Regions from separate parts of the Fusibacter fontis genome, predicted to be linked through region 2. Evidence: a T-box and tRNA genes for the amino acid it is inferred to sense, from the RefSeq annotation. Region 2 holds a T-box; the other regions hold tRNA genes.

Region 1 (3,247 bases), 370 kb from region 2:
CGGTCAATTTCAAATCTATAAGTCTGCATATTTTGAACCTGGCTGAGATTAGAATTCTCAAAATTTAAACGACCACTTTTATTATTTGAATCCCCTTCATTTTGATCTAACGCATCCGTATGATGGTTTGTCATACCTACTTGATATTCAACCTGATTACTTATATTGTGGTTGTTCATATCGTGCTTGTTCATATCGTGGTTGTTTGTGCCTTGATTGTTATTACCTTGACTGGTTCGTAATTTCGATTGGCTTTTCTTTTCTTTACTCATAAACTGCTCCCTATTTATCCAATGAATGTGCAATTAATTCTTTTTTCAACTATTCCATTTAGTTATTGTTCAATTAATAATTTTATTTTCTCTAATTTTTTACTTTTTTACAATTTGTTAGATTGATTACTATCATTATATCAAAAAAATAAAAGACCAACGACTAAGAATTCTTAATCATTGATCTTAATATGGTGCCCAGAGGCGGAATCGAACCACCGACACGGGGATTTTCAGTCCCCTGCTCTACCGACTGAGCTATCTGGGCATGTGAGAGTTATACTCTCATAATTAATGTGGTGGGCATAAGTGGACTCGAACCACCGACCTCACGCTTATCAGGCGTGCGCTCTAACCAGCTGAGCTATACGCCCACATTAGAATTGGCGGAGAGGGTGGGATTCGAACCCACGTGGGCTTGCACCCTAACGGTTTTCAAGACCGCCCCGTTATGACCGCTTCGGTACCTCTCCATATGGCGCGTCCGTAGGGACTCGAACCCCAAACCCCCGCCTTAGAAGGGCGGTGCTCTATCCAGTTGAGCTACGAACGCTTATAAAATTGGAGCGGAAGACGAGATTCGAACTCGCGACCCTCGCCTTGGCAAGGCGATGCTCTACCACTGAGCCACTTCCGCAAAATGATTAATTAAATGGTGGAGGGAGAAGGATTCGAACCTTCGAAATCGTCGATAACGGATTTACAGTCCGCCCCCTTTGGCCACTCGGGAACCCCTCCAGTCATAAAATGGAGCCGGTGATGGGACTCGAACCCGCGACCTACTGATTACAAGTCAGTTGCTCTACCAATTGAGCTACACCGGCATAAATGGCGATCCAGAAGGGACTCGAACCCTCGACCTCTAGCGTGACAGGCTAGCGTTCTAACCAACTGAACTACTGGACCGCAATAATGATTACTCGTACATTATTGATGTACAAGTTCCCTCCTAGCAACCAAGTTGCATACGTCGGGCAGTTTTGAAATACAAAACTGAAAATGGTGGAAGTTATAGGGATCGAACCTATGACCCTCTGCTTGTAAGGCAGATGCTCTCCCAGCTGAGCTAAACTTCCATGTGAAAAAAACTCTCGTTTTCTTCAAATTGTCAACGGAACATTGACTGTTTTACTTCGTTAGTCTCCTAAAATTCTTCGAATTTAACGTCGACTGTTATACTTCGTAAAACATAAATGGTGACCCCTAGGGGAATCGAACCCCTGTTACCGCCGTGAAAGGGCGGTGTCTTGACCGCTTGACCAAGGGGCCATGATTAAAATGGTAGCGGCGGGCGGATTCGAACCACCGACCTTCCGGGTATGAACCGGACGCTCTAGCCAACTAAGCTACGCCGCCATAATAAACATGGTTGCGGAGGCAGGATTCGAACCTACGGCCTTTGGGTTATGAGCCCAACGAGCTGCCACTGCTCCACTCCGCGATAATAAATATAAAATTGGTGCCGAGGACCGGAATCGAACCGGTACGGTGTCGCCACCGCAGGATTTTAAGTCCTGTGCGTCTGCCAGTTCCGCCACCACGGCACGTTTAAAATGGCTCCAAGGGAGGGATTCGAACCCTCAGCCTATCGGTTAACAGCCGAGTGCTCCACCGTTGAGCTACCTTGGAATACTTTTAAAAGCATTTCATATTCTTCGGTGTAACAATCACTTATAAACATCACATTTCGCTTTGCTCCATGATTGTTGAGCTACCTTGGAATACTTTTTAGTTCTTAAAGAACAAACTAGCGACGTTCTACTCTCCCAGGCAGCTACCCGCCAAGTACCATCGACGCTGGAGGACTTTACTTCTGTGTTCGGTATGGGAACAGGTGTTTCCCCTCCGCCATCATCACTAGATATGAAATTGTTTACAATTTCAGCCGTAGGTCGGTTTGCGAAGCAAATTGACTAGGCACGTAGTAAAATTTGCCGTAGGTCGGTTTTTCGTAGAAAAACTGACTAGGCACAAGGTTATTATACCCTAGGTCATCAGACCCTGAAAATCACATATAGAGGTTCATTCAAAAGTGTTTGGATCGTTAGGTCAAGTCCTCGATCTATTAGTACCTGTCAGCTGAATGCATTACTGCACTTACACCTCAGGCCTATTACCACATTATCTTCATGGGATCTTACTCCATTTCTGGATGGGAAATCTCATCTTGAGGGGGGCTTCGCGCTTAGATGCCTTCAGCGCTTATCCCGTCCGAACTTAGCTACTCAGCTGTGCCATTGGCATGACAACTGATCCACCAGCGGTTCGTCCATCCCGGTCCTCTCGTACTAAGGACAGCTCCTCTCAAATTTCCTACGCCCACAGCAGATAGGGACCGAACTGTCTCACGACGTTCTGAACCCAGCTCGCGTGCCTCTTTAATGGGCGAACAGCCCAACCCTTGGGACCTACTTCAGCCCCAGGATGAGACGAGCCGACATCGAGGTGCCAAACCTCCCCGTCGATGTGGACTCTTGGGGGAGATAAGCCTGTTATCCCCGGGGTAGCTTTTATCCGTTGAGCGATGGCCCTTCCATGCGGTGCCACCGGATCACTAAGCTCTACTTTCGTACCTGCTCGAAATGTCTCTCTCGCAGTCAAGCTCCCTTTTGCCTTTACACTCTTCGCGCGATTTCCAACCGCGCTGAGGGAACCTTTAGGCGCCTCCGTTACTCTTTAGGAGGCGACCGCCCCAGTCAAACTGCCCACCTGACATTGTCCTAAACCAGGGTAACTGGTCATAGTTAGAATAACGTTATATCAAGAGTGGTATCCCAACGGCGACTCCGCTAAGACTAGCGTCCTAACTTCTCAGTCTCCCACCTATCCTGTACATGATATACCATTATCCAGTGCCAAGCTGCAGTAAAGCTCCACGGGGTCTTTCCGTCTAGCTGCGGGTAACCGGCATCTTTACCGGTACTACAATTTCACCGAGTCTATTGTTGAGACAGCGTCCAAATCGTTACGCCTTT
Region 2 (3,247 bases):
TGGTTTTTCTCCCATTGAATCTAGCCCTGAGAAAACCATACGAATTACCCAGAAGAATATAATGTCATAACCAGTTACCAATACATTTGTTGGGTAAAAGTAATCAAGTTCAGGTGTTTTTTCTGGCCATCCTAAAGTTGAAAATGGCCATAATGCTGAACTAAACCAAGTATCGAGAACATCTTTATCCTGTACAAAATGTTGGCTTCCGCATTTTGGACACACATCCGGCATCTCTTTGGCAACGATAATTTCAGAACACGATTGACAGTAGTAGGCTGGAATTCTATGTCCCCACCAGAGCTGTCTAGAAATACACCAATCTCTGATATTATCTAGCCAGTTCATGTAGATTTTATTAAACCTTTCAGGAATGATGCGAATCTCTCCTGAGTCAACAACATCAATTGCTGGTCCAGCAAGCGGTTCCATTTTAACAAACCATTGATCTGATACTCTTGGTTCAATAATGGTATTACATCTATAACAAGTTCCAACGTTGTGAGGATGTTCTTTAATTTGAACTAAGTAACCACCCTCTTGTAAATCTTTAACAATCGCTTTTCTACACTCAAAACGGTCCATACCATTGTATTTTCCAGCATTTTCGTTCATAGTAGCATCTTCGTTCATGCCATTGATTTGCTCAAGTCCATGTCGTAATCCAATCTCAAAATCGTTAGGATCATGAGCTGGTGTAACTTTCAGTGCACCTGTTCCAAAATCAAGCTCTACATATTCATCAGCAATAATTGGGATTTCTCGATTCATAAGAGGCAATAAGCATTTTTTACCAATTAAGTGTTTATATCGATCGTCATTTGGATTAACTGCTACACCTGTATCTGCTACCATCGTCTCAGGGCGAGTCGTTGCAATTTCTAAGAATTCATCTGTACCAACGATTGGATACTTAATATGCCAGAAATTGCCTGGTTTTTCTTCATGCTCAACTTCTGCATCCGAAAGAGTTGTTTTACAATCAGGACACCAGTTAATTAAACGATTGCCTCTGTAGATTAACCCTTTATCATAAAGGCGAATAAACACTTCATTTACTGCGTGATTACAACCTTCATCCATTGTAAATCTTTCTTTATCCCAATCACATGAAGAACCCAATTTTTGCATTTGATTCACAATGATGCGACCATAATCATCGCGCCATTTCCATGCACGTCTTAAAAATTCTTCTCTACCAAGTTCCTCTTTTGTAATGCCTTCCTTTTCTTCAATTTCCTTTAAAACACGTACTTCAGTTGCAATACTCGCATGATCCGTTCCCGGAAGCCATAGAGCTTCAAATCCTTGAAGACGCTTCCAACGAATAAGAATGTCTTGTAACGTATGATCAAGTGCATGCCCCATATGGAGTTGACCAGTGATGTTTGGTGGTGGCAATACGATTGAGTACGGTGTCTTATCTGGATTAACTGTCGCTTTAAAACTTTTCTCTTCTAACCACTTTGCATAAATTCGATCTTCGAATTCCTTTGGATTATACTTACTTTGCATATTTACCTCCTTGATGTCCTCATCATATCTTTATTTGCTTAATGAAATTTTTCATATGTTCTTTAAGGATATGGTCACACCGTCTCATTTTTTAGCAAAAAATAAAAAAATCACTCATCCCCAAACAGGGACGAATGATCGCGTTACCACCCTAATTCTATGTCAATTACCCATAGCACCTCAATACGTATAACGTCGTTACCCGGATAAACTTACTCTAGTTCAGCTTATCATCTCCGATGCTACCTTCAGTAAACCATATTAAGCAGACCTTTCAGCCGGTGAATCCGCCTTTCTAATAACTGGGAAAACTTACTCCTCATCTTCATAGACACATTTTCGATTGCTCTCATTATAAACAATCTCGTTTTAAATGTCAAATCAAAGTTCACTTGAAACTTTTAATCCATTTTAATATGGTTCTAATAAGATATTAATCTTTGAAGACTACACTGATAGAGAAATATGAACTATAATAAAAATAGTCATTTATAATGAAATTATTTTGGAGGTTGTTTCATGGAAAATTCTCGCAACAGATTACTTGGCTTTTTTCTTATTATCATAGGTGCGGTGCTTATTTTAGATCACTATGATTTTATACGCTTCAATGTTTGGGACTTATGGCCGCTTATGCTTGTCTATATTGGCGCTAAGTCAGAAAGAGATTATTTTAAAGGGCAAGCAAGCAGTCGAAATCTACTCACAGGTGCAACTTTAATTGTATACGGCCTTTATTTCTTAATTGAAAATTTCTCAATTTGGAACTTTGATATTAACTTTTGGCCTGTCTTCATCCTTGGTCCTGCACTCGGTTTTTTACAAATGGCACATTATGGACACAGTCCAAAACGCAACTATAAAAAAGGGTTTATCATGTTGGCAATTGCCGCTATCTTCTTTGTAAATAGCTTCATCAACATCCAATTTGACCTAGTTGTATTTGGTGGTCTGATCATTATCGGTCTTTTTATGTTAAGAAAACCAGACAACTTCATCTATGGCGATGAGGATGAAACGTATCAAAAAGATCGAAATGAACGTTACTAAATCGAAACGAACATTACTAATTTGAAGATAAAAAATAGATGCTCAAATCCACATACCTCGGATCTCATCCGGATTTTGGATTCAAGCATCTTTTTTTATCGGTCATTCATCCATGCAATTCATTGAATTTGGGCGCACTTATCAATTATTGCCATTTTGCATAAAGCTTCACAATTTCAATTAAGATGGAGACCGTTTTCTCCATCGACTGAACTGGGATGTACTCATAACGCCCATGGAAGTTATGTCCACCAGTACAAAGATTTGGACAAGGCAATCCCATAAAGGATAATCTCGCACCATCTGTGCCACCTCTTACTGGCACAACAATCGGCTCAATTCCAAGTGATTGCATCGCTGCCTTAGCATTTTCAATCAAATGAAAGTGTGGTACGATCTTTTCTTTCATGTTGAAATAAGAGTCTGTCAATTTCACTTCGACAGTTCCCACTCCATACTTATGATTTAGGAATTTTTCAATTTCCCTAAACATCTGTTTTTTACTTTCAAATTTCGCTAAATCATGGTCTCTGATGATATAGAGCATATCTGCACCTTCAACAGTCCCATGAAGATCATTTAAATGATTAAATCCTTCATAATGCTCAGTATAAGCAGGATTATCAAAGACCGGTAACATTTGGTGTAACTCCATCGCTATGAGCAATGCGTTTTTCATTTT
Region 3 (3,247 bases), 1.1 Mb from region 2:
TATACCACGTTTACACAACGAAATCACTAAACATACAAACTATTGTTCATTTCACTTAAGTAACCAACAAGGCGAAATTAACATGGATCTTGTCCACTTTAAAGACTCAAATCAGTCTCAATATGTATTTATTAACCCTAAAGTTATAAATCTTGGAGAAATATATGAGTTAGAAGATTCAAAAAAAGAATCATTGCTCATTCGATTCAATGATACAGTAATTTATGAAAATATTAATCAGATAATCCATGAATTTCTAAAAATGGTACTCATATAGTAGTATCATTTTTTTTATCCTATTTCATAATCAACTTTACTCAAATTAGATTTTTGATTGATTTAATGATCAATATTCTGGTTCATATTCTAATCAATTTTCTTTTGCGAAGAAATTTTGAATTTCTATAAAAAAAAGTGGGGATTAATATTCCCCACTTGCTTTTGCAATATAAAAAAATGGTGCCCAGAGGCGGAATCGAACCACCGACACGGGGATTTTCAGTCCCCTGCTCTACCGACTGAGCTATCTGGGCAAATAAGAAGTTACCTTCTTAGTAATCATGGTGGGCATAAGTGGACTCGAACCACCGACCTCACGCTTATCAGGCGTGCGCTCTAACCAGCTGAGCTATACGCCCATGATTTAATGGTCGGGGTGGCAGGATTTGAACCCGCGGCCCTCTGGTCCCAAACCAGATGCGCTACCAAACTGCGCTACACCCCGATAAAAAATATTAAATTGAAAAGAAATGGCAGGGGTGACAGGCTTCGAACCCACGACACGCGGTTTTGGAGACCGCTGCTCTACCAGCTGAGCTACACCCCTATATATTTGGTGGGCCATCAGGGACTCGAACCCCGGACCATCCGGTTATGAGCCGGGTGCTCTAACCAACTGAGCTAATGGCCCAATACATTTAAAATTGGCGGAGAAGGAGGGATTTGAACCCTCGCGCCCCTTGTCGAGACCTACTCCCTTAGCAGGGGAGCCTCTTCAGCCACTTGAGTACTTCTCCAATTTTAAAATGGCGGAGAGGGTGGGATTCGAACCCACGTGGGCTTGCACCCTAACGGTTTTCAAGACCGCCCCGTTATGACCGCTTCGGTACCTCTCCAAATTTGTTAATTAAAATGGTGATCCATCCGCGATTCGAACGCGGGACACCCTGATTAAAAGTCAGGTGCTCTACCGACTGAGCTAATGGACCATGAAAATTGGCTGGGGATACAGGATTTGAACCTGTGAATGACGGAGTCAAAGTCCGTTGCCTTACCGCTTGGCGAATCCCCAATGAAAATTGGAGCGGGTGAAGAGAATCGAACTCTCACAACCAGCTTGGAAGGCTGGGGCTCTACCATTGAGCTACACCCGCACGATACTGGAAAGAAATTCTTATCAACTCAAGCCTTATTCCACACAAGTATCAACAGCTTTTTTACTCTATTCACAAATTGTGTAACACCAGTTGAATGATTCATAACAAATCATATAATTAAATGGTGGAGGGAGAAGGATTCGAACCTTCGAAATCGTCGATAACGGATTTACAGTCCGCCCCCTTTGGCCACTCGGGAACCCCTCCAGTCATAAAATGGAGCCGGTGATGGGACTCGAACCCGCGACCTACTGATTACAAGTCAGTTGCTCTACCAATTGAGCTACACCGGCATAAATGGCGATCCAGAAGGGACTCGAACCCTCGACCTCTAGCGTGACAGGCTAGCGTTCTAACCAACTGAACTACTGGACCGCAATAATGATTACTCGCACATCATTTGATGTACAAATTCCCTTCTAGCAACTAAGTTGCATACGTCGGGCAGTTTTGAAATACAAAACTGAAAATGGTGGAAGTTATAGGGATCGAACCTATGACCCTCTGCTTGTAAGGCAGATGCTCTCCCAGCTGAGCTAAACTTCCATGTGAAAAAAACTTTCGTTTTCTTCAAATTGTCAACGGAACATTGACTGTTTTACTTCGTTAGTCTCCTAAAATTCTTCGAATTTAACGTCGACTGTTTTACTTCGTAAAACATAAATGGTGACCCCTAGGGGAATCGAACCCCTGTTACCGCCGTGAAAGGGCGGTGTCTTGACCGCTTGACCAAGGGGCCATGCAAAATAACATGGTTGCGGAGGCAGGATTCGAACCTACGGCCTTTGGGTTATGAGCCCAACGAGCTGCCACTGCTCCACTCCGCGATAATAAATATAAAATTGGTGCCGAGGACCGGAATCGAACCGGTACGGTGTCGCCACCGCAGGATTTTAAGTCCTGTGCGTCTGCCAGTTCCGCCACCACGGCACGTTTAAAATGGCTCCAAGGGAGGGATTCGAACCCTCAGCCTATCGGTTAACAGCCGAGTGCTCCACCGTTGAGCTACCTTGGAATACTTTTAAAAGCATTGCATATTCTTTGGTGTAACAATCACTTATAAACATCACATTTCGCTTTGCTCCATGATTGTTGAGCTACCTTGGAATACTTTTTAGTTCTTAAAGAACAAACTAGCGACGTTCTACTCTCCCAGGCAGCTACCCGCCAAGTACCATCGACGCTGGAGGACTTTACTTCTGTGTTCGGTATGGGAACAGGTGTTTCCCCTCCGCCATCATCACTAGATATGAAATTGTTTACAATTTCAGCCGTAGGTCGGTTTGCGAAGCAAATTGACTAGGCACGTAGTAAAATTTGCCGTAGGTCGGTTTTTCGTATAAAAACTGACTAGGCACAAGGTTATTATACCCTAGGTCATCAGACCCTGAAAATCACATATAGAGGTTCATTCAAAAGTGTTTGGATCGTTAGGTCAAGTCCTCGATCTATTAGTACCTGTCAGCTGAATGCATTACTGCACTTACACCTCAGGCCTATTACCACATTATCTTCATGGGATCTTACTCCATTTCTGGATGGGAAATCTCATCTTGAGGGGGGCTTCGCGCTTAGATGCCTTCAGCGCTTATCCCGTCCGAACTTAGCTACTCAGCTGTGCCATTGGCATGACAACTGATCCACCAGCGGTTCGTCCATCCCGGTCCTCTCGTACTAAGGACAGCTCCTCTCAAATTTCCTACGCCCACAGCAGATAGGGACCGAACTGTCTCACGACGTTCTGAACCCAGCTCGCGTGCCTCTTTAATGGGCGAACAGCCCAACCCTTGGGACCTACTTCAGCCCCAGGATGAGACGAGCCGACATCGAGGTGCCAAACCTCCCCGTCGATGTGGACTCTTGGGGGAGAT

What was found. A T-box is a leader RNA that pairs with one kind of tRNA and senses whether it is charged. The one in region 2 lies ahead of ACZ41W_RS06515 (valine--tRNA ligase), so its partner is inferred to be a tRNA-Val.
Region 1: it has a tRNA-Val gene. The T-box ahead of ACZ41W_RS06515 (valine--tRNA ligase) is inferred to sense a tRNA for this amino acid. The anticodon was not compared.
Region 3: it has a tRNA-Val gene. The T-box ahead of ACZ41W_RS06515 (valine--tRNA ligase) is inferred to sense a tRNA for this amino acid. The anticodon was not compared.

The regions. Positions count from the first base shown of each region.
Region 1 is NZ_AP042445.1:1,812,817-1,816,063, forward strand. It holds gene ACZ41W_RS08130 (chorismate mutase) at 1-272, opposite strand, end outside; tRNA gene ACZ41W_RS08135 (tRNA-Phe) at 465-540, opposite strand; tRNA gene ACZ41W_RS08140 (tRNA-Ile) at 570-646, opposite strand; tRNA gene ACZ41W_RS08145 (tRNA-Ser) at 657-745, opposite strand; tRNA gene ACZ41W_RS08150 (tRNA-Arg) at 749-825, opposite strand; tRNA gene ACZ41W_RS08155 (tRNA-Gly) at 835-909, opposite strand; tRNA gene ACZ41W_RS08160 (tRNA-Tyr) at 926-1,010, opposite strand; tRNA gene ACZ41W_RS08165 (tRNA-Thr) at 1,021-1,096, opposite strand; tRNA gene ACZ41W_RS08170 (tRNA-Asp) at 1,102-1,178, opposite strand; tRNA gene ACZ41W_RS08175 (tRNA-Val) at 1,273-1,348, opposite strand; tRNA gene ACZ41W_RS08180 (tRNA-Glu) at 1,467-1,541, opposite strand; tRNA gene ACZ41W_RS08185 (tRNA-Met) at 1,552-1,628, opposite strand; tRNA gene ACZ41W_RS08190 (tRNA-Met) at 1,639-1,713, opposite strand; tRNA gene ACZ41W_RS08195 (tRNA-Leu) at 1,730-1,816, opposite strand; tRNA gene ACZ41W_RS08200 (tRNA-Asn) at 1,827-1,901, opposite strand; rRNA gene rrf (5S ribosomal RNA) at 2,018-2,134, opposite strand; rRNA gene ACZ41W_RS08210 (23S ribosomal RNA) at 2,318-3,247, opposite strand, start outside.
Region 2 is NZ_AP042445.1:1,438,970-1,442,216, forward strand. It holds gene ACZ41W_RS06515 (valine--tRNA ligase) at 1-1,515, opposite strand, end outside; T-box leader at 1,639-1,853, opposite strand; gene ACZ41W_RS06520 (LiaF transmembrane domain-containing protein) at 2,035-2,565, shown strand; gene pepT (peptidase T) at 2,711-3,247, opposite strand, start outside.
Region 3 is NZ_AP042445.1:330,947-334,193, reverse strand. It holds gene ACZ41W_RS01370 (ribonuclease H-like domain-containing protein) at 1-277, shown strand, start outside; tRNA gene ACZ41W_RS01365 (tRNA-Phe) at 458-533, opposite strand; tRNA gene ACZ41W_RS01360 (tRNA-Ile) at 562-638, opposite strand; tRNA gene ACZ41W_RS01355 (tRNA-Pro) at 648-724, opposite strand; tRNA gene ACZ41W_RS01350 (tRNA-Trp) at 751-826, opposite strand; tRNA gene ACZ41W_RS01345 (tRNA-Ile) at 834-910, opposite strand; tRNA gene ACZ41W_RS01340 (tRNA-Ser) at 925-1,016, opposite strand; tRNA gene ACZ41W_RS01335 (tRNA-Ser) at 1,027-1,115, opposite strand; tRNA gene ACZ41W_RS01330 (tRNA-Lys) at 1,133-1,208, opposite strand; tRNA gene ACZ41W_RS01325 (tRNA-Gln) at 1,217-1,291, opposite strand; tRNA gene ACZ41W_RS01320 (tRNA-Gly) at 1,300-1,373, opposite strand; tRNA gene ACZ41W_RS01315 (tRNA-Tyr) at 1,499-1,583, opposite strand; tRNA gene ACZ41W_RS01310 (tRNA-Thr) at 1,594-1,669, opposite strand; tRNA gene ACZ41W_RS01305 (tRNA-Asp) at 1,675-1,751, opposite strand; tRNA gene ACZ41W_RS01300 (tRNA-Val) at 1,847-1,922, opposite strand; tRNA gene ACZ41W_RS01295 (tRNA-Glu) at 2,041-2,115, opposite strand; tRNA gene ACZ41W_RS01290 (tRNA-Met) at 2,129-2,203, opposite strand; tRNA gene ACZ41W_RS01285 (tRNA-Leu) at 2,220-2,306, opposite strand; tRNA gene ACZ41W_RS01280 (tRNA-Asn) at 2,317-2,391, opposite strand; rRNA gene rrf (5S ribosomal RNA) at 2,508-2,624, opposite strand; rRNA gene ACZ41W_RS01270 (23S ribosomal RNA) at 2,808-3,247, opposite strand, start outside.